3 regions of the Exiguobacterium sp. SH0S7 genome follow, and region 3 is predicted to be linked to each of the others. Evidence: riboswitches for the same ligand, from Rfam matches in the RefSeq annotation. Region 3 holds a riboswitch; each other region holds the start of a gene.
The links. Region 3 has a riboswitch for S-adenosylmethionine ahead of msrA (peptide-methionine (S)-S-oxide reductase MsrA). Riboswitches for the same ligand answer to the same signal wherever they lie in the genome.
Positions count from the first base shown of each region.

Region 1: another riboswitch for S-adenosylmethionine. It lies ahead of EVJ22_RS02810 (methionine ABC transporter ATP-binding protein); the one in region 3 lies ahead of msrA (peptide-methionine (S)-S-oxide reductase MsrA).
Region 2: another riboswitch for S-adenosylmethionine. It lies ahead of metK (methionine adenosyltransferase); the one in region 3 lies ahead of msrA (peptide-methionine (S)-S-oxide reductase MsrA).

Region 1 covers NZ_SJVA01000001.1:541,636-551,481, forward strand. Annotated here, with positions in the region: gene sufC (Fe-S cluster assembly ATPase SufC) at 1-245, opposite strand, end outside; gene EVJ22_RS02795 (MDR family MFS transporter) at 418-1,632, opposite strand; gene EVJ22_RS02800 (MetQ/NlpA family ABC transporter substrate-binding protein) at 1,737-2,567, opposite strand; gene EVJ22_RS02805 (methionine ABC transporter permease) at 2,597-3,259, opposite strand; gene EVJ22_RS02810 (methionine ABC transporter ATP-binding protein) at 3,249-4,277, opposite strand; SAM riboswitch class I at 4,356-4,461, opposite strand; gene EVJ22_RS02815 (thioredoxin family protein) at 4,914-5,171, opposite strand; gene EVJ22_RS02820 (PTS sugar transporter subunit IIC) at 5,362-6,417, shown strand; gene gcvH (glycine cleavage system protein GcvH) at 6,462-6,845, opposite strand; gene EVJ22_RS02830 (arsenate reductase family protein) at 6,894-7,247, opposite strand; gene EVJ22_RS02835 (hypothetical protein) at 7,294-8,022, opposite strand; gene tnpA (IS200/IS605 family transposase) at 8,276-8,674, shown strand; gene EVJ22_RS02845 (RNA-guided endonuclease InsQ/TnpB family protein) at 8,679-9,755, shown strand.
Region 2 covers NZ_SJVA01000001.1:477,537-487,382, reverse strand. Annotated here, with positions in the region: gene EVJ22_RS02530 (iron-containing alcohol dehydrogenase) at 1-955, shown strand, start outside; gene EVJ22_RS02525 (glucose-6-phosphate isomerase) at 1,062-2,414, shown strand; gene ytkD (RNA deprotection pyrophosphohydrolase) at 2,513-2,986, shown strand; gene EVJ22_RS02515 (alpha/beta hydrolase family protein) at 2,967-3,725, shown strand; gene pckA (phosphoenolpyruvate carboxykinase (ATP)) at 3,759-5,330, opposite strand; SAM riboswitch class I at 5,648-5,767, shown strand; gene metK (methionine adenosyltransferase) at 5,899-7,107, shown strand; gene EVJ22_RS02500 (YtxH domain-containing protein) at 7,149-7,646, opposite strand; gene EVJ22_RS02495 (GNAT family N-acetyltransferase) at 7,811-8,281, shown strand; gene EVJ22_RS02490 (alpha/beta fold hydrolase) at 8,371-9,087, shown strand; gene mnmM (tRNA 5-(aminomethyl)-2-thiouridylate-methyltransferase MnmM) at 9,119-9,688, opposite strand; gene mnmL (tRNA modification radical SAM protein MnmL/YtqA) at 9,642-9,846, opposite strand, start outside.
Region 3 covers NZ_SJVA01000001.1:103,905-113,750, forward strand. Annotated here, with positions in the region: gene EVJ22_RS00560 (hypothetical protein) at 257-523, opposite strand; gene EVJ22_RS00565 (SMP-30/gluconolactonase/LRE family protein) at 536-1,417, opposite strand; gene rlmN (dual-specificity RNA methyltransferase RlmN) at 1,581-2,642, opposite strand; gene EVJ22_RS00575 (amidase family protein) at 2,735-4,144, opposite strand; gene EVJ22_RS15525 (hypothetical protein) at 4,265-4,426, shown strand; SAM riboswitch class I at 4,471-4,570, shown strand; gene msrA (peptide-methionine (S)-S-oxide reductase MsrA) at 4,633-5,151, shown strand; gene EVJ22_RS00585 (GRP family sugar transporter) at 5,182-6,045, opposite strand; tRNA gene EVJ22_RS00590 (tRNA-Ala) at 6,190-6,262, shown strand; gene EVJ22_RS00595 (four-helix bundle copper-binding protein) at 6,378-6,710, shown strand; gene EVJ22_RS00600 (3'-5' exonuclease) at 6,778-7,344, shown strand; gene EVJ22_RS00605 (bifunctional glycosyltransferase family 2/GtrA family protein) at 7,372-8,433, opposite strand; gene EVJ22_RS00610 (sodium:calcium antiporter) at 8,544-9,533, opposite strand; gene EVJ22_RS00615 (HD domain-containing protein) at 9,747-9,846, opposite strand, start outside.

The sequences.
Region 1 (9,846 bases), 440 kb from region 3:
GCGAGGAACATGCCTGCTTGCGCACGTTCATTTACTTCCATCTCGAGGACGTCTTCTCCGTTCAAGTCGACGCTCCCTCCTGTCACTTCGTACAATGGATGACCCATGAGGGCAGATGCGAGTGTTGATTTACCAGTCCCGTTAGGACCCATGATGGCGTGAATTTCGCCACCTTTAATTTCAAGATTAAGACCTTTGACGATCTCTTTTCCTTCGATTGAGACGCGGAGGTCATCAATTTTCATGTGTGGTACGTTAGACATTCGGATACCCCTTCCGTTTTCTCGCCATTTTTGGCGTAGATTAGATATATTCTAATCTTAATCTAGGCAATTTTTTATTTCAAGCGACTCACCTTATATTTCATTCTCAATAAAACATAAATGTTGAGAATGAGAATATCGGGAAATCAAGACATTATCCAACATTTTCCTCGACTTGAACCGAATTCGCTTGTTTTTCCCGTAGCGCGCCGGTGAAGAAGAAGGCGCCACACGCGGTCAGAACGGCTAGGCTCCCAAATACAGGGAGCGACGCGTTGTCGAAGCCGTCGAGCAGCAGTCCGCCGATGACCGGCCCGATCGATTGACCGAGTGCCGTCAACCCCATCGCCCCGAAATACGTGCCGCGCAAATGTTCCGGTGCCAAATCGTCTGTCAACACGTCCGTCATCGTGAACATGAGCACTTCCCCGACCGTGAAGATGACCATCGCGACGAACAATACCCACACCTCGGCAGCGAAGCCGATTAACAACAGCCCAATCGAGAGCGTCGCGATCCCAAAGAACAGCGACTTGATCGGCGAGACGCGAATGCCGAACCTCATGATCGGATACTGCACGATGAGCACGGTGATCGCGTTGACCGTCAACAGATAAGCGAATAGGCGCGACCCGTCACTGAATCCGTCGTGAAACGCGATGAACTGCGGCAACGTCGAATTGAATTGACTGTAGCCGATGATGGCGAAGATCATGCCGATGATGACGAAGCGGAACGTCTTGTCTTCTTTTAACACGCGGAACGTCTCCGTCAGGCGCGGCCGCACTTTGACGCCGTCCCCTTCTTCAAACGGATATTTCCGGAACAACGTCGAGATGACGAGGCCGTAAAGGATATAGACGGCGGTCACGACGAAGAATGCACTCTTCGCTCCCGTAAGTGACAAGACGACCGCAAGCAGCGGTCCGATCGCCGCAGCGATGTTGATCATGAAGTAGCGCACATTATAGACGATGACGCGCTGGTCGGGTTGCGTCGTGTCGCTGATCAAGGCTCGTGACGCCGGTTCAAGGAATGAACGTGAAACGCCCATCAATACCGAAAATATGTAAAACCAAACGAGCTCCGTTGCGAGTGCGAAACCGGTGAACGTCAAGGCGTTCAAACCGATACCGATCAACATCAGCTGTTTGCGCCCGTAGCGGTCAGACAGCGTCCCCCCGAAAAAGCTCATAAATAGACCGGATAATGCCGACGTCGCGAACACCGTCCCGATCACGCTCGCCGAGAAACCGAGCGTCGCGAGATAAATCGCAAAAAACGGCATGACAAAAAACGTCGACAGCCGTGCAAAAAATGTACCGAACAAGACGCCTAGCGTCAGCGGATGAATGTGTCGTATGCTCACCCGGATCCCCCCTTTTTCTACATATAAATAGTTTACTTCTATTATTGAAGCAAAACCACTGCAAACAAAAAAGGCCCGGGATGTCCCGAGCCTAAAATCAATCATTATTTAACCGGTACGACCGCACCTTTGTACTCATCCAAGATCCACTGTTGTGTCTCTTCTGATGTCAATACTTCAAGGAGTGCCTTGACGCGCTCATCGTCTTCGTCGCCTTCACGCGTGACGATCAAGTTGACGTACGGTGAGTCTTCGCCTTCAAGAGCGATTGCGTCTTCGAGCGGGTTGAGGCCGGCATCGATCGCGTAGTTCGTGTTGATGAGGACGGCATCGCCTTCACCGTTGTTGAACGCTTGCGGGAGAAGTGCCGCTTCGACGTCCGTCTTGAACTCCAAGTTTTTCGGGTTGTCGACGATGTCAGCGACTGTCGCGTCTGTCGTCTTGCCGTCAGCGAGTGTGAGCAAGCCTTCTGTTTGAAGCATCGTCAAGATTCGTCCGTGGTCAGCGACCGACGAGCTCATGATGATTTCAGCGCCGTCCGGAAGCTCATCGAGTGATTTGTAGTCTTGTGAGTAGACACCGATCGGCTCGATGTGGACGCCGCCGGCTGAAGCGAATTTATAGTCTTTGTTCTCAGCCATTTGTGACTCGAGGTACGGCTCGTGTTGGAAGTAGTTCGCGTCGAGCTCACCAGCTGCGAGCGTCTTGTTCGGGAGCACGTAGTCTTGGAACTTCTTGATTTCAAGCGTGTAGCCTTTTTCTTCATATTCGTCTTGGACGTGCTCTAAAATCTCGGCGTGTGGTACGTTCGACGCGCCGATGATGAGCGTCTTGTCGTCGCCCGAGCCTGATTCTGAGTCCCCGCCGCCACATGCCGCGAGAATTGTGAGTGCTGATGCTGCTGTCAATCCGAGTACTGTTTTCCATGATTTCATTATAAAACCCTCCATATGATTGTATTTGATTAAGCTGATCGCTTATCGATTTTTGAGACGAGTCGATCGCCGATGAACTGAACGACGAAGACGATGACTAAGATCAATACGGTCGCGACGAACGTGACGTCGCTTTGTGAACGCTGGAACCCTTCGAGGAACGCCAAGTTCCCGAGACCACCACCCCCGACGACTCCGGCCATGGCCGTGTAACCGACGATGGCGACGATCGTCACCGTGATGCCTGACACGATGGCCGGGAGTGCTTCCGGGAACAACACTTTATAGACGATCTGCCATTTCGTCGCGCCCATCGACTCGGCCGCCTCGATGACACCGCGATCGACTTCGCGGAGTGCGAGCTCGACCATACGTGCATAAAACGGGGCCGCACCGATGATGAGCGCCGGGAGCGCCGCCGTCGAGCCGAGCATCGTTCCGACGAGAAGGAGCGTGAACGGAATGAGCAAGATGATCAAAATAATGAACGGGATCGAGCGGAACACGTTGACGACCGCGCTGATGATCGTGTAAATCGGACGATTCTTCATCATGAGCGGTTCGTTCGTGACATATAAGAGCATGCCGAGGGCGAGACCGATGACGAATGTCGCGGCTCCTGCGACGAGCGTCATATAGAGCGTCTCCCACGTCTGTTCGAGCATGACTTGCCAATCTACATTAGGAAACATCGCTTTCTACCTCCACTTCCACTGCCTGCAATCGGATTGAGGCGATGGCCCGCTCGACTTCAGCCGGCTCTCCGATCAATTGGATGAATAGCGTTCCGAGCGCGCCGACTTGGGACTGCGTCACGTTACCGCCGATGATGTTGAAGCCGATGTCGTGCTGTTTCAACACTTCCGATAAAATCGGCTGTTCGGCCGTCTCGTTCAAGAACTTAAGTTTGACGATTTGGCCACTCGGATAACGTGCTTTCAAATGCTCGAACGTGAGCGACATGTCGTCGACGGCACCGATCTGTTTGACGAACTCTTTCGTGATCGGCTGTTCCGGATGTTGGAACACGTCCGCGACTTGGCCGGTCTCGACGACTTTCCCTGCCTCCATGACGGCGACGCGATGACAGATCTTTTGGATGACGTGCATCTCATGGGTGATGAGGACGATCGTCAGTCCGAGTTTCTTATTGATGCTGACGAGCAGTTCGAGAATCGAATCGGTCGTCTTCGGGTCGAGTGCGCTCGTCGCTTCATCGCAGAGGAGCACGTCTGGATTTGTAGCGAGCGCGCGGGCAATCCCGACTCGCTGCTTTTGACCGCCCGATAGTTGCGACGGATAGCTGTCTTCACGTCCGGCGAGACCGACGAGATCGACGAGCTCTTGGACGCGGCGTTTACGTTCACTGGCCGGTACCCCGATCAGTTCGAGCGGGAAGCTGATGTTCTCAGCGACCGTGCGCGACCATAATAAGTTAAAGTGTTGGAATACCATCGAGACGTTTTTGCGCACCCCGCGCAGTTCTTTCGGAGTGAGCTTCGTCAGCTCGCTCCCTGCGACGACGATTTCACCGCTTGACGGTGACTCGAGTCGGTTGAGCAGACGGATGAGCGTCGACTTCCCCGCCCCTGAATATCCGATTATTCCAAAAATTTCGCCGCTCTCGATTGTGAGCGACACATCATCGACCGCCTGGACTCGACCGTTCTTCGTGTCGAACCATTTGGCCACATTACGTAATTGAATCAATACCTTTCCCTCCTGACAACAAAAAAAGTACACACGTTTGAGCAAACGTGCGTACTTTATCGGTACGGACAACGATTGCTCTCATCTTCCAAGGTTCTCACCTTGCTGGAATTAGCACCATTTCGGATTGCTCCGCGGTTGCTGGGCGTCATAGGGCCAGTCCCTCAGCCTCTCTTGATAAGAGTGTTGTTTATTCGATTAGCTTTATAATAGCGACACATTATTTTCATGTCAAACTATTTTGTGCGAAAAATCAAAAAAAGGTGCCATCCGAGGATGACACAGAACGTAGCACCTTGAGTCACGGAAGGACAACCCATAGATGAAACTCTTTTGCCCGATCAGAGTGTTCATCCTTATATGGGGGATTCAAGCCATCCATCACTCGGCCTTAGAACGTACCATGCGGTTACGCGGTAGGTGTCCCTGCGCTTGATTTTTTTGGGGGACAATCGAAGGGAAGGTCCACCTAAAAGTCGCGTAAAGTGATGCACCGGCTGTTCTAAAACGTCTTGATGGCTGGAGAATCTCGTCCTATATTGTGTTCAAGTAAGATGTTGTAATGAATATACCATTCGTGAACTTTTTGTGTCAACTGATTATTTAAAATTTTCTGATTATTCTAATCATCCTATCTCATTTAACGAAAGATAGGACGTGCTGTACGTTTTGGAACGCATATAATCGGTCTTCGACTTGGCCGTCTTTAAGCTTTAACAGCGCCGGGACGCTCATCACTTGATACGCTTCTAACTCTTGCGGGATAAAGTTGGCGTCCTGCTTGTCAATCGCGAGTGTCGGGTCGACCGCTTCGACGACGGCGAGCATCCGCTCGGCCACAGCGCATGTTCCACACATCGGGGCGTATATATATAACAATCCGTCTGTAATCATTGTTCTCACCTCTTTTATAAGTATATGAATGTGAGCCGATCTGTTCAAAAGTTGTGCTCACCCCACGAATTTTCTGAATCGTTCAACATTTCCTGTTGACGCTTCACGAAAAGAGGCATAGTATGGTCATTAACTTTAACGCTTTCGTACATAACAGCATATACGTAGAAAAGGACAGGTGAATCGACTTATGACGGAACAAACGAAACTGACAGGCAAACAATTTTTGATGAACGTATTGAACGGACTCAGTCTCGCTATTTTAATCGCCCTCATCCCGAGCGCGTTGCTCGGTGAATTAACGAAAGCCATCTTACCGTATTTTCCGTCTTTGCAGTTCATCTTAGACGCGACGACGATCGCGATGCGCCTGCTCCCGGTCATCATCGGTGTCACCGTCGCGATGCAATTCGGACGCTCGGCGCTCGAGGCCGGGACGATCGGTATCGCGACCCAGGTCGGGAGCGGCGCTATCCGTATCGAGGAAGACGCGTTCCTCATGGCGGGAATCGGCGACGTCATCACGGCCGGTGTGACCGCCGCCCTCGCGACATATATGGTAATGCAGCTGTCGCCACGCTTAAAGACGTACACCGTCCTCGTTTTACCGATGACGGTCATCGTCATCGCCGGCGGAATCGGCATGTTCTTACTCACGTACATCTCACAGATCACGACGTACATCGGCACAGTCATCATGACGATGACTGAACTCCAACCGATCGTGATGGGCATGTTGATCGCGATGGCGTTCTCGCTCATCATCGTCTCCCCGATCTCGACGGTCGGGATCGCGACGGCGATCAGTCTGTCCGGTGTTGCCGCCGGGGCCGCTAACCTCGGCGTCGTCGCAGCCGGTTTTGGTCTCGCTATCGCCGGGTGGCAGATGAACGCGACCGGGACGTCGCTCGCTCACTTCCTCGGCTCACCGAAAATTCAAATGGCGAACTTCGTCCGTCGTCCGATCATGATGCTCCCTGTGCTCGCGAACGCGGCCATTCTCGGGGCGCTCGCCGGTATCCTTCGTATCGAAGGAACACCGATCAGTGCCGGATTCGGTGTCTCTGGACTGATTGGACCTGTCAACGCCCTGCACTTGATGCCAGGCGGATTCGCGCTCTGGAACGTCATGCTCGTCATCGTCTTGTTCGGCCTCATTCCGGTGACGCTCGGGATTGTCTTCTATCGCCTGTTCAACCGGACATCACTCATCCAGCCTGAACATTACCGCCTCGACTTCGACTAAATCAAAAAATCCCGGCTTCTCATAAAGAGAAACCGGGATTTTTGTTAGCCTTGAATCATCGTTTCATATTCTTCTGCCGACATGAGTTTGTCGACGTCCGTTGAATCGTTCAACTCGACTTCGATCATCCATGCGCCTTCGAACGGTGCTTCGTTGACAAGTTCCGGCGAGTCCGCGAGTGATTCATTCACCGCCGTGATTTTCCCAGAGATCGGTGCGTACAGTTCAGACACCGTCTTGACCGATTCGACCGAACCGAACGGCTCGTCGAGCAAAATCGTGCCGCCGACTTCAGGAAGTTCCACAAACACGATGTCCCCTAGTTCGCTTTGTGCGAAATCCGTGATCCCGATGCGGGCAACGCTTCCGTTCACTTCAACCCATTCGTGTTCTTTTGAATAACGTAGATTTGCAGGTACTTTGCTCATCTTGACTTCCCCCTCAAATAAATTAGAATCACATGTGTATTATAGCACTTAGCCCCAAACGTCTGTAAATGACTTTTCTGAAAAACCGACCGTCGATTTTTGACCGTCAGTGACGATTGGGCGCTTTAAAAGCATACCATTGCTGACTAAAAGCTCGATTTGTTCGTCTTCTGACAAATTCGGGAGCTTATCTTTAATACCTTCGTTACGATACACTTGCCCGCTCGTATTGAAAAACTTTTTGAGCGGTAATCCTGACTGTTGCCAGATCGACGTGAGTTCATCTTTTGACGGTGTCGCCTCGACGATATGAACGTATGTATACGCGACGTCGTTCTCCTTCAACCATTTCTCTGCCTTCTTACACGTACTGCATGGCGGATAGCCATATAGTGTCACCATGTTTCATCACCTCTTGTTTTACTGTAGCATACTCCATTCCCGCAAATCACGCTTCGAGCAAGCGTGCGATTTCTCGCTTCAGCGTCGCGTTGACCGGGTGACGCGCTTCGATATAGCTCAGCATCGCCGCGGCCGCTTCGACCGACTTGCCGTAACCTGGAAGCCATTCGCTGAGCCCGGCGACGAGCTCCGGGTGCCGTATCTCGACCCGGCGCGTCGGATTGAACGGGTCGCCCGTCTCTCCATGTGCTTTCAACACGTTGTTGACGGCCGCGACTTGGATGAGTTCGAAGCCGGCGAGCTTCTCTCCGCGTCGTTCACGGAGCAGACCGACGTACAGGTTCGTCAGCGCCTCTTCGTAGCAGTGCGCGGCGTCGGGAGCCTGTGTGACGAGTTTCGGCGTCGCGAACGATTCGAGCGCTTCCTCCCGCTTCCAGACGATCCGTCCCGGAGTGTAGGCGATGTGTGGCATCTCAGGCAAATCGAAGACGGCGAACTCGGCGTAAATACCGTCCGCATACATGACTTTATGGCCGTCTTTCGTGTTTTGGAACTGGTAAGCGATCGGTTCAACCTCGAGCCAGTCCAAGTTGTCGATGAAGCGGGTTTTTCGTCCGTCCTCGACGATCAAAAAGAAATCGAGGTCGGAGTAGTCGTCGAGCCGCTCGGTCTCGAGGCCAATCGAACCGAGGGCGAGCAGCATCAGCGCCCCTTCTTGTTTCGCGACCAAACGCCCGATTCGTTCCATTCGTTCCAACAGTTGATCTCGTCTCATAAACATTCCTCCTTTTCCTCATTGTACGTTCTGATCAAACGAAAAAGAAAGGGCTGACCGCGTCCGGCCACCCCTCCCTGTTCGAGAAATTTTTATTACAGAATTTGCGAACGAGAAAGCCCACTCCTTTAGTGGTGGGATGAACGTGAGCTTGATTTCGGAGTCCCGTTAGTCGGAATTTCAGAAATCAACAAGCAGAATCTTATCCCGATAAAATGTATCACTCTAATAAATCTAATGATACAATGGACGTATGAACAACTACAGAAGAACCAAAACCACCGTATCGATGATCCATTATCATTTCGTGTTCTGCCCGAGGTATCGCCGAAAACTATTTGATGACGATACGTTCGAGCAACGATTCAAAGAGATCGTCCGTGATGTCTGCGAAGAGCTCGACATTCGACTCATCGCCATCGCGTGTGATCGGGACCACACACATCTATTCTTGTCGGCGTTGCCATCCCTCAGCCCGTCTGACATCATGGCGCGCATCAAAGGCGTCTCGTCGAAGCGACTACGAGAGGAATTTCCCCATCTCACACATCTCACAAGCCTTTGGACGAGATCCTTCTTCGTCTCGACGGCCGGAAATGTTTCCAGCGAGACCATCAAGCGTTATGTCGAGGAACAAAAGACAAGGAGGTGACACCGTGTCGCAGACATTGACGGTGAACATCAAACTTCATCCGACAAAAGAGCAACAATCGATCTTAGAGCGGATGATGCGCACCTACATCGGTACGACGAACCAGCTCGTCTCGGACATGGTGCAGGCTCGAGAAAACTTAAAGCTGACGAGCAAAAACGTGAGTTCCGATCTGCCGAGCGCCGTCAAGAATCAGGCCATCCAGGATGCGAAGAGCATGTTCAAAAAGGCGAAGAAGAAGGGCTTCCAGGTCGTCCCTGTCCTCAAGAAGCCGTACTGCACCTGGAACAACCAAAACTACTCGTTCGACTTCGAGTCGATCTCCTTCCCGGTCATGATCGACGGAAAGGTCAAGAAGACGGCGATCCGCGCCGAGATGGTCGACCCGGACAACCGGAACGCCACGCTCCTCGCCAACAAGCTCGGGACGCTCCGCATCATCAAGAAGTCGAACAAGTGGATCGCCCAGATCGCCGTCACGATCCCCACGACGGAGAAGGGGGGCACCAACGTGCTCGGGGTCGACCTCGGCCTGAAAGTCCCCGCCGTCGCATCGACAGATCGTGACAAGGCGCGGTTCTTCGGGAACGGGCGTGAGAACAAGTATATGAAGCGCAAGTTTCGTGCGAAACGGAAAGAGCTCGGTCAACAGAAGAAACTGGATGCGATCAAGAAGCTGAACAACAAAGAACAGCGCTGGATGAAAGACAAAGATCACAAGGTGAGCCGTGAGATCGTCGACTTCGCGAAAGAGAACAAGATTTCTGTCATCCGCCTCGAAAGATTGGCGAACATCCGACAGACGGCAAGAACAAGCCGTAAACACAACAAGAACCTGCACACCTGGTCGTTCTATCGCTTGGCACTATTCATCACGTACAAGGCAAAGCTCGAAGGCATCAAGGTCGAATCTGTCAATCCGGCCTACACCTCCCAGACATGCCCTTCTTGTGGAGCAAAAAATAAAGCGAAAGACCGAACATATTCCTGTCCGTGCGGATTCAAAAAACACAGAGATCTAGTCGGTGCGATGAATATCCGATACGCACCTGTGGTCGATGGTAACAGTCGACCAGCCTGAGAACCTATACGGTCTGTCTCAGGAGGGGTGATGGCACACCCTCATCTGAAGGCTTGAACAAAACAGAAATGGACTGCGTTCGCACAAGCAC
Region 2 (9,846 bases), 370 kb from region 3:
ACCGAACCCGCGGATCGAAACGGTGAGACGTGCGGTCACGAAAGCACGCGAAGAAGGCATCGACGCCTTGCTCGCGGTCGGCGGCGGTTCAGTCATCGATTGCACGAAATTGATCTCGGCAGCGATTCCGTATGACGGCGACGCATGGGACATCGTCCTCCGTGACCATATCCCGACTGAAGCGGTACCGTTCGGAACGGTTCTCACGCTCGCGGCGACAGGTTCTGAGATGAACTCCGGTTCGGTCATCACGAACTGGGAGACGCAAGAGAAATATGGTTGGGGCCACCCGCTCGTCTATCCGACGTTCTCGATCCTCGACCCGCGCTATACTGTGTCGGTGCCGAAAGACCAAACGATCTATGGCATCGTCGACATGATGAGCCATTGTTTCGAGCAGTACTTCCACCCGAACCACGCTCCGGTTCAAGAGCGGATGACTGAAGGCGTCTTGAAAGCGGTCGTCGAGTCGGCACCGAAGCTCGTCGACGACTTAGAGAACGTCGACTTGCGTGCCATCATCTTGTTCGCAGGCACGATCGCCTTGAACGGGGTCTTGCAGATGGGCGCTTCTGGCGACTGGGCGTCGCACAACATCGAGCACGCCGTTTCGGCTGTCCATGACATCCCGCACGCAGGCGGCCTCGCCATCCTCTTCCCACGCTGGATGGAGCACGTCCTTGAAGAAGACAACGCGGCACGGTTCGCACGACTCGGGACAGAAGTGTTCGACGTCGAACCGGGTGCGACAGACCTTGAGACGGCAAAGCGTACGATTACAGCGGTTCGTGCTTTCTTCGACCAACTTGGTGCGCCAAGTTCACTCCGTGACTATGAGATCGACGAATCGACGTTTGAGGCGATCCTTGATTCAGCGATGAAACGTGGAGCGTTCGGACGTTTCCGTACACTCGAACGCGAAGACGTGGCTGCGATTCTTGAATTGAGCAAATAAGGCGATTTGATGCCTATTTTGCAATAATGATTGAACGAATCCGTCGTTTCCGTTTATGATGAGTCATGTATGGCTCTTAGATGAGCGATTTAAAGGAGGAAATGCCATGTCAACAGTACGTTTCGATTATTCTAACGCCCTGTCTTTCGTCGGGGAACACGAAGTCGATCAAATGCAAGAAACGGTGAAAGCACTCCATTCGGTCATCCACGACCGGAGCGGTGCCGGCAGCGATTTTCTAGGCTGGGTCGACCTTCCAACGAATTTTGATACGGATGAGTTCGCACGCATCAAAGCGGCCGCTGAACGAATCCGCGACAACTCGGACGTCCTCGTCGTCGTCGGAATCGGTGGGTCGTATCTCGGCGCTCGTGCAGCCATCGAGATGCTTCAACATTCATTCTTCAACGTATTGTCAAAAGAGGAGCGTAACGCCCCGCAAGTCTTCTTCGCGGGCCACAACATCTCGTCAACGTACATGACGGAGTTGCTTCAAGTACTCGAAGGCAAAGAAGTCTCAGTCAACGTCATCTCAAAATCGGGAACGACGACAGAGCCGGCAATTGCTTTCCGTGTCCTCAAGCAGTTCATGGAAGAGAAGTACGGCCAAGATGGCGCACGCGAGCGCATTTATGCGACGACAGACCGTGCCCGTGGCGCTTTGAAGACGCTCGCTGATGCAGAAGGTTACGAGACGTTCGTCATTCCGGACGATGTCGGTGGACGGTTCTCTGTCCTCACACCAGTCGGTTTGCTTCCAATCGCGGCGGCAGGCATCGATATCGATGCCCTCATGGAAGGTGCGCGAGACGCGGAAAATGCCTACAGTTCACCTGAACTTTCAGAGAACGAGGCGTATCAGTACGCGGTCGTCCGTAACGCCATGTATGCGAAAGGTAAATCAATCGAACTTCTCGTCAACTACGAGCCGGCACTCCACTACGTATCAGAGTGGTGGAAACAGCTTTACGGCGAGTCGGAAGGCAAAGACAACAAAGGGATCTTCCCGGCGGCTGTTGACTTCTCGACTGACCTCCACTCGATGGGACAATACATCCAAGAAGGTCGCCGCGACTTGTTCGAGACGGTCATCCGTGTCACGAACGTCCGTCACGCGTTGAACGTCCCGGAAGACGCACAAGACCTCGACGGCTTGAACTTCCTTGCCGGTGAGACGATTCAATTCGTCAACGACAAGGCGGCAGAAGGAACGCTCCTCGCCCACACGGACGGAAACGTGCCGAACCTCGTCGTCGAATTGCCAGAGATGACGCCATATCATCTCGGATACTTGTTCTACTTCTTCGAGAAGGCGTGCGCGATGAGCGGCTACATTCTCGGAGTCAACCCGTTCAACCAGCCAGGTGTTGAAGCATATAAAGCGAACATGTTCGCGTTGCTTGGAAAACCAGGTTATGAAGAACAAAAAGCTGAGCTTGAAAAGCGCTTAAACCAATGATTTGTTGTAGGTCCGCCTCGGCGGGCCTATTTTTTTGTTTGAAACTAGCGTGAGACAAGGTAAAGTGAGAGTAGACACGGGAAAGAAAGGGATGGACTATGTTGACATTCACGGACTACTATCACAATAAAGTCGAGTTGAGCTTCGAGCACTATCCGTTTTCGGATACGCCGCTGCACGTCTGGGTCGTCGCCCGCTATGCGGACAAATGGGTGCTCACGAAGCACAAGCAGCGCGGACTCGAATTTCCGGGAGGGAAAGTCGAACCCGGCGAACACGAGGACGACGCGGCGATTCGGGAAGTGTACGAGGAGACGGGAGGCGTCGTCAAGACACTCCATTATTTAGGGCAGTACCGGGTGCTCGGGCGTGGCGACACCGTCATCAAAAATATTTATTTTGCGGAGATCGAGCGGTTCGAGGATCATCCGGCCGTCGATGAGACCGACGGGGCCGTCTTGTTGGACACGTTACCGACGAACCTGCTCCGTAACGGCCGCTACAGTTTCATGATGAAAGATAAAGTGTTGCCCGAGACGATGAAAGTACTCCATGACAAAAAGTTGGTTTGATCGCGTCGACGTCCTGCCTCCTTATGCGGGATATCCCGTGCATCGAGGTTGGTACGAGACGAGTGACGGGGAAGAAGTCGTCGCCTACACGATCACGCCAAAACGTCCGAACGGCCAGGTGCTGTTTTATTTACGAGGCGGCACTGGGAGGATCGGTGACGTCCGGTTGCCTCGGCTGATGCAGTTCGCGGCGAAAGGGTTCCATGTCGTGGCGCCGGTCTATCGCGGGAACCACGGAGGGACCGGGAAAGAGGATTTCGGAGGCGCCGATTTAGAGGACGTCGTGTCTCTGTATGACCGCGTTAGCCGGACGCACCAGACGATCCACGCCCTCGGCTTTTCCCGTGGCGGCATGATGGCGTTGTCGCTCGCATCAAAACGTCCCGTCACGTCGGTTACATCGTGGGCGGGTGTGACGAATTTGGAGTGGACGTATGAAGAACAGCGTTCGATGCGGAAGATGTTGCGCCGGATGACCGGGGGGGACCCGGAGACGGTCCATGAGGCGTATGTCGAACGGTCTCCGCTCTTCAAAGACTGGCAGGCGCCGACGCTACTCATCCATGGGACGGACGACGAGCAAGTCCGGCTTCGTCATGCGACCGCCCTCGCTGACAAGATCGGTTCGCAAGCAGAGCTTTGGATCTTGCCGTTCGCCCATCAGCTCCCGTTCTGGGAAAAGTGGAAGACGACGGACCGAGCGATGGATTGGATGTTGGCGCTTGCGACAAAAAAATGACTAGTACCCGAGCGGGGTACTAGTCATTTTGAGTTAAAAGACGATTGGCCCGGCCGCGATGACTTTCTCACTCGCTTTCGTGAATCGTTTAAAGTTTTGTTGGAACTTCAAGGCGAGCGCTCGCGCTTCGACATCGTAATGAGCGGCATCTTTCCAAGTGTCACGTGGGTTGAGCACGTCTTGTGGGACGCCGTCGATATGGACCGGGATGTCGACGTTGAAGATGTCGTGCTTCACAGTGTCGACGTCACGCAATTGACCGTTGATCGCGGCGTTCACCATGGCCCGTGTGTAGCTGAGCTTCATACGCGAACCTTCACCGTAAGCTCCGCCGGTCCAACCCGTGTTGACGAGATAGACGTCGACGTTATGCTGTTCGATCAACTTGCCGAGCATGTCGGCGTATCGTTCCGGGGCGAGCGGCAAGAACGGTGAGCCGAAGCAAGTCGAGAACGTTGCTTGTGGCTCGGTCACGCCGCGCTCCGTCCCGGCTAGTTTTGACGTGTAGCCTGATAGGAAGTGATACATCGCTTGCTCTTTCGTCAACTTGCTGATCGGCGGGAGCACCCCGTAAGCATCGGCCGTCAAGAAGACGATCGTGTTCGGGTGGCCGGCCCGTGAAGGGAGCATCGCGTTATCGATAAATTGAATCGGGTAAGCTGCTCGCGTGTTCTCGGTGAGCGAGATGTTTTTGTAGTCTGCTGAGCGGTCTTCGTTCAAGACGACGTTTTCAATCAACGAGCCGAAACGGATGGCGTCATAAATTTGCGGCTCGTTCTCACGCGATAAGTTGATTGTCTTGGCGTAGCAACCGCCTTCGATGTTGAAGATGCCGTCTGGTGACCAACCGTGTTCATCGTCACCGATGAGATGACGTTCCGTATCGGCCGAAAGCGTTGTCTTGCCCGTTCCCGATAGTCCGAAAAAGAGCGCCGTCTCCCCGGCGTCCGAGACGTTAGCCGAGCAATGCATCGACAAGACGTGCTGTTCAGGTAATAGGAAGTTCATGACCGAGAAGATTGATTTTTTGATTTCGCCGCCGTATTCTGTTCCCCCGATCAGAATGGTACGCTTGGCGAACGAAACGAGGATAAACGTCTCTGAGTTCGTCCCGTCAACTGTTGGGTCGGCTTTGTAGCTCGGCGCATAAATGACCGTGAACGGGTCAAACGCACCGGCTGTCGGCCACTCACGCAAGAACAACTGCTTCGCGAACAAGCTGTGCCATGCGTACTCGGTGATGGCGCGTACCGGTAACGTGTAGTGCTCATCTGCTCCAGCCGAAGCTTCGAGATAATACAGCTTCTGTTTCGTCTCGAGATGGGTGAGGACTTTGTCGAGAAGAGCGGTAAATTTTTCTTCTGCGATCGGCTGATTGACCGGACCCCAATCTACTAACGAGTTGCTGACTTCATCTTGGACGACGAATTTGTCTTTCGGTGACCGCCCTGTGAATTTCCCTGTACTGACCGATAAAGCCCCGTCTTTCGTCAGTACGCCTTCACCGTTACGAATGGCTTCTTCCACCAATTCTGGAACGGTTAAGTTCCGTAATACATCGGCACCCTTAATTAATTCTTCGATTTTCAGGAGCGTAGTCGCCATCCTGAATCCCACCTTTCCCCTAAATAGATGTGGATGAAATCCGCATACTTCCGCGTTTAATTAGTATGACATTTTTATTATATGTGACACACTAATCAAAAACAAGCATTTCTTTACCCTTTAAAGTAAGCGCTTTCTTACAAGGACATTCTAACATATTCTGTATAAGCGGGGAGTGAAAAAACGGAAACCGTCAAAAAAATGTTTGATATTTCACAAACATAAATGATTTCCGTGATTACGAAGAAATTTACAAATTAAGCAGATACGCTTGACAGAACGGTATGGCATTTATATGATGGTGTTCGTAACGGATACTCTTATTCTGAGCGGTGGAGGGAACAAGGCCCTACGAAGCCCAGCAACCGTCCGATCCTGTAGTCTTTTTCGGAAAAGGTGCTATCCTGAAGCGAAGCGACAGCTTCGAACGATAAGAGGGTAAGGAAGAACGATTCAACCTTTCCCATTGAACGTGGCGAAAGGTTTTTTTCATTACCGTCCCAAAGCAACGCGTAAGGGGAACGAGTACCGTCCACACATCACCCTTATTAATAGGAGGTTTTTCGAAATGTCAAACTTGAACCGTCGACTTTTCACTTCGGAGTCCGTCACTGAAGGACATCCGGATAAAATTTGTGACCAAATCTCAGATGCGATTTTGGATGCAATTTTGGCTGAAGATCCAAACGCCCGCGTTGCGGCTGAGACGTCTGTCACGACAGGTCTCGTGCTCGTAGCTGGTGAAATCACGACATCGACTTACGTGGATATCCCGAAAGTTGTACGTGAAACTGTTCGTGAGATCGGCTACACGCGTGCCAAATATGGTTTTGACGCTGAGACTTGTGCTGTACTCACAGCAATCGACGAGCAGTCGGCAGACATCGCCCTCGGTGTCGACCAAGCGCTCGAAGCTCGTGAAGGTCAAATGACTGACGAAGAGATCGATGCGATCGGTGCCGGTGACCAAGGCCTCATGTTCGGTTATGCAACGAACGAGACACCTGAACTCATGCCGCTCCCGATCTCACTTGCTCACAAATTGTCACGTCGCTTGGCAGAAGTTCGCAAAAACGGAACGCTCGCTTACCTTCGTCCAGACGGTAAGACACAAGTAACTGTCGAATACGACCAAGACAACAACCCGGTCCGTATCGATACGATCGTCATCTCGACACAACATGCAGAAGACATCACGCTCGAGCAAATCCAAGCGGACCTTAAAGAACACGTGATCGAAGCAGTCATCCCGGCTGAACTCATCGACGCCGAGACAAAATACTTCATCAACCCGACTGGCCGTTTCGTCATCGGTGGACCACAAGGTGATGCAGGTCTCACAGGACGTAAAATCATCGTCGACACATACGGTGGATACGCTCGCCACGGCGGTGGTGCGTTCTCAGGTAAAGATCCTACCAAAGTTGACCGTTCGGCAGCATACGCGGCCCGCTACGTGGCGAAAAACCTCGTGGCAGCTGGACTTGCTGACAAAGCGGAAGTTCAACTTGCATACGCGATCGGTGTCGCACACCCGGTTTCAATCGCGGTGGACACGTTCGGCACTGGTAAATTGAGCGAGACTGAACTCGTTGAACTCATCCGTGAGAACTTCGACCTTCGTCCGGCCGGCATCATCAAGATGCTCGACCTTCGTCGCCCGATCTACAGACAGACAGCAGCTTACGGACACTTTGGCCGCACAGACGTTGAACTCCCATGGGAGCAGACGGACAAAGCGGCAGTTCTTGAAGAAGGCGCAAAACGTTTCGCATAAGCAATAAAAAAACGACCTTTCGCGAGAAAGGTCGTTTTTTATTATGCTTGTGGTTTATTTTCGTTCGTAGTGTTCTCGTTGCCGAGTGCCGTATCTTTCGCCTCGACGACTTTCTCACCAATATCTTGTAAATCTGATTTTGCTTCCTGGGCCGTCTCGACGACTTTGTTCACGTCTTCTTTGACCGTGTCGACTTCACCGACAACTTTTTCATAGACGTTTTGCACATCGGTCGACACTTCTTGAATCATACCTGACGCCGACTTCACTTGCTCGATGACTTGAGACGCTTTACCGGCCGGATCTTCTTTGATCGTGTCGACGAGACCGCCGACAGACGACTTCGCATTCGTGAGCGACTGTTTCGTCGTCTCACGGTTCGACGAGCTAAGTAGGGCGATCAGACCACCGACGAGCGCACCGAGAAGCATCCCGGTCACGACATTGATTTTAGGACCACCCGAGTTGGTTTGGTCGAATTGGCGATTCGGGTTGTTAGCGTTAGCTGCATGTGGATCGTTTTGTAATGTTGGTTCCATATCTAAACACTCCTTTGTAAGTTGGCATTGGTACTCATATACCCTAGTTAAAATAGAAAATAACGTTCTGCTTTATTTCGACACGAAAAAGTAATAGAAGGGCAGGATATTTTTTACGTGATGGGGAATGATAGTACTAGATTGGCCAAAAGGGGGAAGCTGTTATGAAGATGCGGGAAGCCGTACCAGAAGATGCCGCCACGATTCGAGATATCGCACTTGCGACCATCAGTGTGACAGATGACGTTCGGTCTAAGGTGATGGAGCGCGCCTATCAACAAGAAGAGATCGTCCGGGCCATCGGTTCGAGTGAAGAAGCGAAAGAACAGTTGTTCATCGTCGGTGAGGCCGAAGGAGACGTCATCGGGTTTTACCATGCGATCGACCGCGGTGATACGTGGGAAGTGCTTCGTCTCTATCTTCATCCGGCTCACCATCGCCAAGGACTTGGGGCGGAACTGCTGACGCATCTCCAAGAGCGGAAGGCGCAGCCGATCGAGCTATACGTCGAGAGTTCGAACGAGCAGGCGATCGCGTTCTTAAGCCACCAAGCGTTCACCGAACTGAACCGAATTCAAGAAGAAGTGTACGATCAACCGATGGAGCTCATCCATTTGCGTTACGACCCACGCTAAGACTCCAGACGGATTTTCTTTCAAACATCAGTCAGCGGCTGATGTTTTTTGTTAGAATTGATGAGACATACTAATAATGAGGTGACAGCATGACATATGAAGAAGAATCACGAAAAGGGGTCATCGTGATCGTTTACCCGCTGCAGTTCACGTCCCGGCTCAGCGAAGCATTTTTGCAGCGACTCAGTGTCGACTATGAGGTGCTCGTCGTGACCGGACAGACGGTCGGACTAACGGCAGAAGACCATAAACAACTGATCAAGAACACGCTACGGGAAGCGAGTCAGTCCAAACTACCGATTCACGTCATCGCCTTCAGTCTCGGGGCGCTCTTGACGAACCGCCTTCTGCAAGAGTACGACGTACCGCTCGGGAGTTTGACATACATCTCCCCGCTCTTTGATTGGCATTCATCCCGCCAAATCGGCGGGCTCAAGCAAGTCGTCGCCAGTGCGGTCGACCGGTTCCGCCCCGATTTGCCGCTCAGTATGATGACGTTCACTGGCGGCGGGGAAGAGTCATCTCGTTTCGGCGAGATCACGTACGCGCAGTACCGCGAAATCGAAGAAGAGATCGTCGAGCATCAAGAGGAGAAGAAACATTTACCTCGCTTACCGCTCGCTTGCTTCTACGCGCCGGACGATCGTTTCGCCGATGTGAAGCTGACGTTGAACGTCTGCCGCAAAATCGGCGGCGATCAAGTCTACATCCGTCGGCTCGAAGGGTTCCCGCACTTTGGCTATGAACGGTTGAACACGAAGTTCGCGGAGACGCTGTTAACGTTTTATGAATTGATTCGGGAATAAATAACAGGCGACTCGCGTGAGTCGCCTGTTATTATGCCCGTTTTTCGATTGCCACGATGAATGGCGGATGATTGATTTGGTTGACGAAACCGTAACGGAGGACGCCGGCTCGTTTTTGGTCGAGTGACTCGACGAACGTGAGCACTTCGTCCCGCTCGACTTTCCCGCTCTCATGGCCGTGGTAGATGACGACGACGATGACACCGCCGACGGCCATCACGTCGAGCAATTGCTCGAGGGCGTCGATCGTCGTGTTGCCGGTCGTTGTGATCGACTTGTCGCTCCCGGGCAAGTAGCCGAGATTGAAGACGGCCGCCGTGATCGGGCGGGTTTCATCCGCGACGACCGCCTTGACCGTGTCGTGGCTGTCGTGGACGACCGAGACACGATCAAGCAGATCGGCGGCGGTGATGCGGTCTGTCGTCGCCTTGACTGCCGCCTCTTGGACGTCAAACGCGTAGACGTGGCCGCTGCCGACTCGTTCTGCTAGAAACAATGTATCGTGTCCGTTGCCGGCCGTCATATCGATGGCGACGGCACCGTCTGTAACGTGTTCACTTAATAGATGCTTCGCGAACGGTAAAACTCTCATTAATCCCATAGATCTCATCCTTCTTTTTTCCTTGGAAGGAATCACGACGTTCCAACTCGGCGTTGATGGCGTTCAAGACGGCCATTTTGTGCCGGCTCCACGTCGGTCCGATCAATAAGTCGGGTGGACCGTCGCCCGTCAATCGATGAATCACGATCTCAGGCGGT
Region 3 (9,846 bases):
TACGTCCGTTGTCAACAAAAAAAACACGCTCAAAAGGAGCGTGTTCAGCTTGTTGACTAACATCAATAGAATCGCTCGTTCAATGGCGCCCATGCTTTCCGCAGGGAATCCCGGAGCCGCATCGCGACTCGCGTCGCTGCTCGGTCTCCGTTGGGTTGCTTTCCTGCAGGAGTCGGGGCGCCATCTAGCGGCCATTTGTCTTTTTCTGAGGCCTCGACGGCCGAAGAAAAAGCTCTGGATATGTTCTTCGTACCGGTTATTCTTCTAATGCTTTCCGTTCCGCCTCGGAGCGAGGATACGTGTTCGCCTGCCACTCGGCCCGGTAAATCGAATCGAGTTGCGTCAATCCGACCTCGTCATCATCCTTATCGGCATCCACACTCGGCGTCTCGTCCCACTTTGGTTCAAGATACGTATGGTCTTCTTTCCGGGCCCGGTCGTCCAATATCTTTTGAATCCCGACCCGAGCCACCGCCGCTAGTGCCAATCCGATTCCCGCTCGCACGAGCAATCGCTTCACCATAGCCGTCCCTCCTTAACGTCCAAACCGATAAAGTGGCATCCCTTTCACGTCCGTATCGATCTTGAAGACCGAACCCGCATCCGGATGAGCGGCGAGCGCCTCGTCGTCCATGCCTTCGCGCGCCGTCGTGATCGCCAATTGTTTTAAGTCATCCCCGATAAAACTACACGACGTGACGTTCGGCGCCGGGACGATGACTTCAAGCACTTTTTCACCCGTCTCCGGATTCCACCGCGTGACGCGCCCGCCTGCAAAGTGGGCAATCCATAAAAAGCCGTCTTCATCCGACGTCATGCCGTCCGGGAACCCGTCCTCATTCTTGAAATCAATGACGACCTCACCTTCCCCGAGCGTGCCCGTTTTCAAATCGAACGGGAACTTGCGAACCGTCTCGGTCGGCGTATCGATATGGTAAAACGACGTATGGTCAGGTGACCACGTCAACCCGTTCGATAACGTCAATCCGCTCAACATGACCTCGGTCGTGCCGTCGCGGTTCAAGCGGAACAACGTCGCCTGCTCAGACTCGTCTTTTAAGTGGAGCGTCCCGGCGAAGACACGACCGTACGGGTCGGCTTTCCCATCGTTGAAGCGAAGGACACCCTCCGGGTCATCAAGTTCGACGAGTTTATCGAGTTGTTTCGACGTTTCATCCCACTCATAGATACCATCCTTCAATCCGACGATCACGCCGTCGGTCACTTTAGGGACGACAAACCCGACCTGCTGTCCCATATCAAACGAAGATAATTCATCTTCTTTCTCATCGTACCACCAGAGCGCGTGCCCTTCGATATCGACCCAGTAGAACCGCTTCAGTTCAGCGTCCCAGCAAGGCCCTTCCCCGAGCGTGTTTCTGACTCGAATCCATAACGTAGCGTTTACTGTCTCCATTGAATTGCCTCCACTCTCTGCTTTGATATCAAAAGACTATTCCCTGAGGGGGTAAGGACTATTCATCATTCACAAAAATGTTTAAAGATATTTCTCGTCTGACGCATTATACGCCCGGGCACGATAAAAACGCTCCGAATCGAAACCGATCCGGAGCGCTCGTTTATTTGGCGCCTTCGACGTTCATTTGTTTACTGCGTAATTGGCCGCACGCCGCATCGATATCGGTCCCGTGCTCGAGACGCACGCCCGTATTGATGCCCCGTTTTTTCAAGACGTCGTAAAACGCCATGATGTCCTCGGTCGTACTCCGTTCGTACTGGATGTGCTCGTTGACCGGGTTGTATGGGATCAAATTGACGTAAGACTTGTCTTTGATGTCATCGATCAACGCCGCGAGTTCTTCGGCATGTTCTGGCAAGTCGTTCACTTTCGAGAGCAAGATGTACTCGAACGTGATCCGTTTATTCGTCTTCTCAACGTAGTAGCGGATTGCCGGCATCAGTTTATCGAGCGGGAACGCCCGGTTGATCTTCATGATTCTCGTCCGCAGCGCATCGTTCGGCGCGTGCAGAGAGAGGGCCAAGTTGATGCGCAGGTCAAGGTCAGCGAACTTGTAGATCTTGTCGGCGAGCCCACTCGTCGAGACGTTGATTTTACGAGGAGCGATCGCGAGACCGCGCTCGTCTTTGACGACACGGAGGAAGTCGACCAAGTTATCAAAGTTATCGAACGGCTCCCCGATTCCCATGACGACGATGTGGCTGACGCGGTCATCTTCACCGACCTCGTCTAAATAGTGTTGAACGGTCATGATCTGTTCGACGACCTCGCCCGCCGTCAAGTCGCGTGTTTTTTTCAAGAGGCCGCTCGCACAGAAACTACAGCCGATGTTGCACCCGACTTGTGTCGTCACACAGACGGAACGTCCATACTTATGGCGCATGAGCACCGTTTCGATATAATGCCCGTCGTGCAGTTTAAGTAAGAATTTGACCGTGCCGTCACCCGCTTCTTGTTTGACGAACAGTTCTTGTGTCGTCAGCGCATAGTTCGCCTCAAGCTGTTCGCGAACTTCGGGACGAACCGCGATCTCGTCGAGCCGTCTGACACGGTCGATGTAAAGCGAGTCCCATATTTGTCTGGCGTGGTAGGCACTGTATCCCCAAGATACGCAAGCGTCCGACAGCTGATCAAATGTCAGCCCATATATAGATGATTTCATTGTAATCTGTCCTTTCTTCAATCCGCATACGTACCATTGTAGCGGACGTGAGCGACAGGTGCAACGTTCTTACATAGGCGGGATCGGACGCGTCACGTGGCGTTCGAACGCGTAGGCGGGATCGGACGCGTCACGTGGCGTTCGAACGCGTAGGCGATACGGATGAGGTCTCGTTCCGCATAGCTCGTACCCGTGAATGACAGCCCGAAAGGTGCCCCGCTCTGTTTGAGCTTGTATGGGATCGTGACCGTCGGGTGCCCTGCCTTCGCCGCCATATCGTAATTCAAGTCGTGTGGCAACGCCAGGGCGTGAAGCGTTTGTTCCATCAATAAACGATCGAGGCCGTCCGTTTTCGCGTGCCGGACGTCGGCTAAGCGTCGCTCGAGGTAGCTCGACTCGGTCAAACGCCCTGATAACTGATTCGCTTTCTCGAACGTAACTTGTCCGTGCGGGATCGTTTCCGGGTGAAGCTTGTTCCAGTCCATCAAGTCCTTGAGCGTTTCATACGGGAGCGCTGTCGTCGCCAAATACGCCTCGATCCCGAGCTTGAACTCATGGTAGAGGACGTCGCCTTGGTCAAGTCCGTCGTTTGACGGCAGGTCGACTTCGACGAGCTCGACCCCGCTCGCTTTGAGTAACGCCAGCGCCTCTTGATAGAGCGTCTGTTCTTCATCCGACAGTTCCGCCTTCACGAAACCGACGCGCATGCCGACGGCTTGACGTTCGTCGAGACACGTCCGGTACGGTGGACCGGCCGGTAGATGTGTCGTCGCCGGGTCCGAGTCGTCTTCCCCGCACATCGCTTCTAGTGCGAGCACCGCGTCGCGGAGCGTCCGCGCCATCGGACCGGCCGTATCTTGCGACCGCGAAATCGGGATGATCCCACTCCGGCTGATGAGCCCGACCGTCGGTTTGATGCCGACGATGCCGTTATGGACGCTCGGGTGGATGATCGACCCGCTCGTCTCGCTGCCGACAGCGAGCATCGTCAAGTTCGCAGCGACCGCTGACGCCGAACCCGAGCTCGAACCGCCGACGTCGAGATTGTCACCATACGGATTGAGCGTCTGGCCACCGACCCCGCTCCATCCGTTCGGCATGTCCTCCGTCAAAAAATTGGCCCATTCCGATAAGTTGGCTTTGCCGAGAATGACCGCCCCGTGCTCACGGAGGCGACGGACGAGTTCAGCGTCACGACCGGCAAAGTGATGCTCGAGCGCCACGGCGCCGGCAGTAGTCCTCATGAGTCCCGCCGTCTCGATGTTGTCCTTGAGTAAAACGGGAATACCGAGGAGTGGCAGCCGGTCTCCGCGTCGGTAGGCACGGTCAGCCGCCTCAGCCTCGAACAACGCGTCCGGGTTCACTTGGATGACCGCTTTCAGTTTATCGTTCAAGCTAGCGATCCGTGTCAAATAGTAGGCCGTCACGTCCCGGGCCGTGAACGTCCCTTCTTTATATCCGCGCTGTGCGGTCTCGATGTCTAGTTCAAATAAGTCTTGCATCCAATTCCCTCCTTATAGGCAATGTTATTCGGTATTCGCTTAATGCATCGAATCCCCTTCTTTTTATCGCCATTGGATGTGCAACTTGATACACTAGAAGAAACGTTATTGGAGGTAGCCATGTCCCGCTCTTACATCCTTGTTTTACTGTCCGTGTTCGCCCTGTTCTTTCTACAATTGTTTGGGGATGATTTGCCGTGGGCATTCCCTGCGTCCATCGCCCTCATTATCTTGATTGTTGGTGCCACGCTATTTCAACTTCGGCGCACACCAAATCGTTGACGTTTAAACGAGACAGATGATATGATGCTGTCACCAACTACATATCGATATCTTGAGTGAACGAGAGACCTGGCTCTACGACTTCACAGCAACCTGCTTCGGCAAGGTGCTACTTCCAGCAAGGCATCGCCTTGGACGATATGACAAAACGCTCATGTCGATGACATGGGCGCTTTTTTTGGAATGAACACAAGGGGGATTTTATTTTGGAAAAAGCTACATTCGCCGGCGGTTGTTTTTGGTGCATGGTGACACCGTTCGAGGAACAACCTGGAATCGAAGGCATCGTATCCGGTTATACCGGGGGACATGTCGACAACCCGACGTATGAACAAGTGAAAACCGGCACGAGCGGTCATTACGAGGTCGTCGAGATCACGTTCGATCCGGCTCAGTTCACATATGAGCGCTTGCTCGAACTGTATTGGATTCAGACGGACCCGACCGACGACGGCGGCCAGTTCCAAGACCGCGGGCAACAATATGCGCCAGCCATCTTCTATCATACGGAAGAACAACGCGTGAAAGCAGAACAGAGCCGCGACGCGCTCGCCGCGAGCGGAAAGTTCAAACAACCGATCGTGACGAAAATCTTACCGGCTGACGTCTTTTACCCGGCCGAAGACTATCATCAAGATTATCATAAAAAAAATCCGGCCCACTATAAAGCGGACCGGAAACAATCTGGCCGTGACGAGTTCATCGACCAGACGTGGACAAGCTGACAACGACGGGCCTCATGCCCGTCGTTTTTTTTAGCTCTTGGCAAGCCCTAACATGAATCCAGCGACCACGATCAGACCGATCCCCATGAAGACGAAGACGCGTTCTTTCGACGTCTTTTCTTCTTTTAACAAGTAAATGCCACCGAGTGTCGCGACGACGACGTTCAATTGGGACAGTGCGAACGACGTCGCGATGCCGACTTCTCCGCTTGAGACGAACAATCCGAAGTTCCCGATCCCCCAGGCAAGCCCGGCGAAGATGTTCTTGAACGTTTTCGGATCAAACTTTTTCACATCTTTTTCACGAAGACTGAACAAGAGCGCGGCGATGAACATCCCGAGTGACTGCGGTAGGATGGCGGTGATGCCATCCACTTCAAAGTAGTTGGTCAGGACAGCATACGTTACGTAACCGATGCTCGAAACGAGGAGCACGAGTAGCCCTTTTTTCAAAGCACTACTGCTGTCGGATTCTTTATGTTGTTGATATGACGTCATGACGGCCCCGATGATGATCAAGACGAGGGCCGAGAAGCCGAGCCATAGCTCGGTCGATGTCTTCCAGTCCCCAAGGACGATGACCCCGAACAGTGATGTCCCGACAAGCTGCATCCCTGTACTGATCGGCATCGCTTTCGAGACGCTTAAAATTTGGAACGACTGGAACTGAAGGTATTGTCCAAGCGCCCAGAACACACCTGATATGAAACCAGTCACGATCGCGAGCGTCGTGAACTCTGGCTTGAAGACGAGCGCGATGACAACCGCCATCACCATCGCGCCAATCGTCGTGCCGATTAATTGTTGAATCGGCTTGCCGCCGACAATAGATACGATAAGCGGGATACTCCCCCACATGAGTGCGGGCAGTAGCGCCAACAAAATCATCTCCATACGTTGCACCTGCTTTCTTAATATAACATCCTATCTATTTTTCCCAGCTCTAACGTCCATTAAACTTCAAAAAAATGATTTTCAAAGTTCTTTCGTTTTTCTTATTGCCAAATCATTTATTAGAATGATATAATAATTTCCAACGGGGCATTAGCTCAGCTGGGAGAGCGCCACGCTGGCAGCGTGGAGGTCAGCGGTTCGAGCCCGCTATGCTCCATTCCTTAAGTCGGTCCACTGATGTGGGCCGGCTTTTTTGTGTCCCCGCCTCGGTTTAAGTCGACACGAACCGGGTAATGATTGTAAGACATCATTTATCTTAAGGGGGACTTCCAATGAACCGAACCTCTGTCGAAGAGACGATTTTGGCCGTGATCGATTGTATCCGGGCGAGCAACCATTGCTTCTCGAAATGTTTACAAGAAGAAGACCTGCTGATGGTCTCGGAATGTATCCGGTTGACGAAAGAATGTGCCGAAGTCGCCACACTCACCTTGAACGCGCTCGAAACCGACTCGGCGTTCACAAGACCGATCGCGGCGCTCTGCGCGCAAGTGTGTGATACGTGTGCCGTCGAATGCGGGCGTCACTTGTACGACCATTGCCAACGTTGCTCTGAGGCTTGCTTGCGCTGCGCCGAGGCGTGTCGGCATCTCTCGGCCGCATGATCGCTTTACCGTCTAACCTTGTGTTAGACTTTTTTTGTACAGATTTTTAACGAAGAGAGGAACTTTTATGCCACATTCTATTCTAGCAATCGACGTCGAGACGGCCAATCGCGACAGTCGGAGCATCTGCTCTGTCGGTTGGAGTCTACTGACAGACGGTGAAGTCGTCGAGACGAACCAATTGCTCGTCAATCCTGAGGAAGACTTTGACCAAGGCAATATTCGCGTCCACGGAATTCGCCCAAGCGACGTCTGGGATGCCCCGACATTGCCCGAAGTGCTCGAACAGCTCTATCCGACATTGAACGCCGTCGACGTCGTCATAGCCCATAACGCCGCGTTTGACATGGGTGCGCTCCGTAAGGCGATCGCCAAGTACGACTTGTTCACTTTCCCGACGATTGAATACGGCTGCACCGTCAAGTTGTCCCGCAAGCTCTACCCGGGGCTACCGAACCATAAGTTGAATACGATGGCCGAGCATTTGAACGTCCCGTTCATCCACCACGATGCCGCCGAGGACGCCCGCGTCTGCGCCCTGCTCATACGCGACATGATGATCAAGACCGGGATCGCCGACGTGCGCGAGTTGCACCGCTACACGTCAGTCAAACTCGGAACGCTCGCTTATTGACGAAAGGCCCGACAGCTGTCGGGCCTTTTAGCGTTTGAAGATCCATCTTTTTTGGACGTAGTAACTCAATACGAACAATACACTGTCGACGGCGACCTTGAGGATGACCTCACCGTCCCGGAACAGCAGGAACAACACGTAGACGAGACTCGCCGACAGCGCCATCTGTACAGCGACCAGCCCAAAGTATTTCAACATCGAGCGCTTCGCTGTCGATTTGAAGACGACTTTCCGATTGACGTAATAGTTGAATAATGAGGACACGACACGCGCCAAAATCGTCGCCACGATGACATGGACTGTTTCGAACCATGGATTCAATAAGAAGATCAACAATGCGTAGACGCCGATGTCCATTAAGAATGAAGCGACTGATGATAAGGAATAGGCCAAAAACATGCGATAAATGAGAATCGAATCGATGACTGGACGAAAATGTGAGGACGCGTTCTCGTCAACGTATACCGTTTCGATCGGTGTTTGATGGATCGGTACTTGCAATCGTTTCGTGAACGTCAACATGTTCATCTCGAACTCATAGCGGTTGCCCGGAATATCGATCAGTTGCTTGACATAGCGGAGCGGAATCGCCCGCAGTCCGGTCTGTGTGTCGTTCAGACGGAGACCGCTGCCGAGCAACATGACAAATCTCGTCATTTGATTGCCGAACCGGCTCCGGAACGGAATCGCAGGCGACGAGAAATCACGACAGCCCATGATCAGATGATGCGGCCACTTCACCCCTTCATCGTACAGGTTACGGACGTCCGCCGGCAGATGTTGTCCGTCCGCATCGACGGTGATCACGCCGGTCGTCTCAGGGTACGCATCGACGATGTGGCGGAGCCCGGTCTTTAGCGCTGCGCCTTTGCCGGCATTTTGTTCATGCTCGAGCACAGTCGAAACTTCCGGCTTTACGTCATCGAACACGGCACGGCACGTATCGGCACTGCCGTCGTTCACGACGATGACATGGACGAACCCTTTGTCCTTCAACTCCCGGACCAGCGTGACGAGCGCCTGATCAGGGTTATAGGCCGGTATTAATACGACATAGTCGTCTAAACGTTCCACGGCATGCACTTGCATCGTCACCCCTCCTTCCCTCCTCTTATACCCCAGTCAGACGAAAGTGATACCGGGACAAGAAAAAAACGTGATGGCGTTATGCCATCACGTCAAATTGACGAGTTGATGATTCATCCGGTAAAGATGAGATATGAAGAAACGGCGTAGACGAACACGACGAGAATCGAAGGAATGGCGTATCTGACTTTCGATGTCACTTCTTTGCGAAGCACGCTGTACATGACCAAGATCGATAGGATCGTGATCCCGATCGCCGTGACCAAGTGCGATGCCGACACATCCGCTAAAATCGACCCGTTCTGATAAAATACGTCCGACATCGCGATGATGAGCATGTTGAAGATGTTGCTCCCTAAGATCGAGCCGAACGCCAAGTTGACGTTACCGAGTTTCAAAGCGACGAATACCGCGACCGCTTCAGGCAGCGACGTCGACGCCGCAATCAAGAAACTACCGACGAAGCTTGAGCCGAGTCCCGTGACGACAGCAATCTGGTCACCCGTGATCGACAGCGCCGTCCCGGCAGCCATGATGACGAGTGCCGCGATAACGAACCCGACGCCGGCTTGTTTCACTGAAATCGTATCCGTGACACTCGCACCGACTTCTTGCTCGACTTCTCGTTCGGCCGTCGGCTCTTGGGGGCGCTTCCCGATATAATAAATCCCAATCGCATACAAGACGGCAATTAATATCGCGTCAATGCCAATTCCTAGTACTGTATAATCAATCCGGACGATGAGCGCGACCATCGTGACGAGCGTCAACATCAATCCGAGACTGGCTGTATATAGATGGTCTCGACTCGCGTCATTGAACAATCGCTTTTGACGATAAAATAGATCGAACATTGCCAAAATGAAGATGTTGAACAAGTTCGAACCGAGCATGTTCCCGATCGCAATATCCGGGTTGTTGATCAAGACGGCGGATACGCTCGTCGTCACTTCCGGAAGTGACGTCGCACCCGCAAGCAAGACCGTCCCGACGAGCATCCCGCTCATCGTTGACTTCTCACTGATGACATCAGCGTACGTCGATAATTTTATGGCAGCATACACTGTAATCGCAGCGGCCAAAATAAAATAAATAAATACCATGTAGATTTTTCTCCCCTTTTCATGAATTCAAAAAGACCTTTTTATGGACGCCAAAAAAGCATCCATAAAAAGGTCTTGCGGACTTGGTAAGAAGCTCGATGGACCGAGTGCATACGCACCGTAATGACGACCCATCGACCACGTTCGTGGTCGCTACTCCCCTTCTCATGTTCACGACGAATATAACACGTTCAAGGTCACTTGACAATCATTTCACTTCAACAACGTGATGACGTCCTCAGACCGGAGCGCGGCCCGGTAAGATAATTCGTTGATTGCTTGCAAGATGGGAATTGACAAGTCTTGTCTAAGA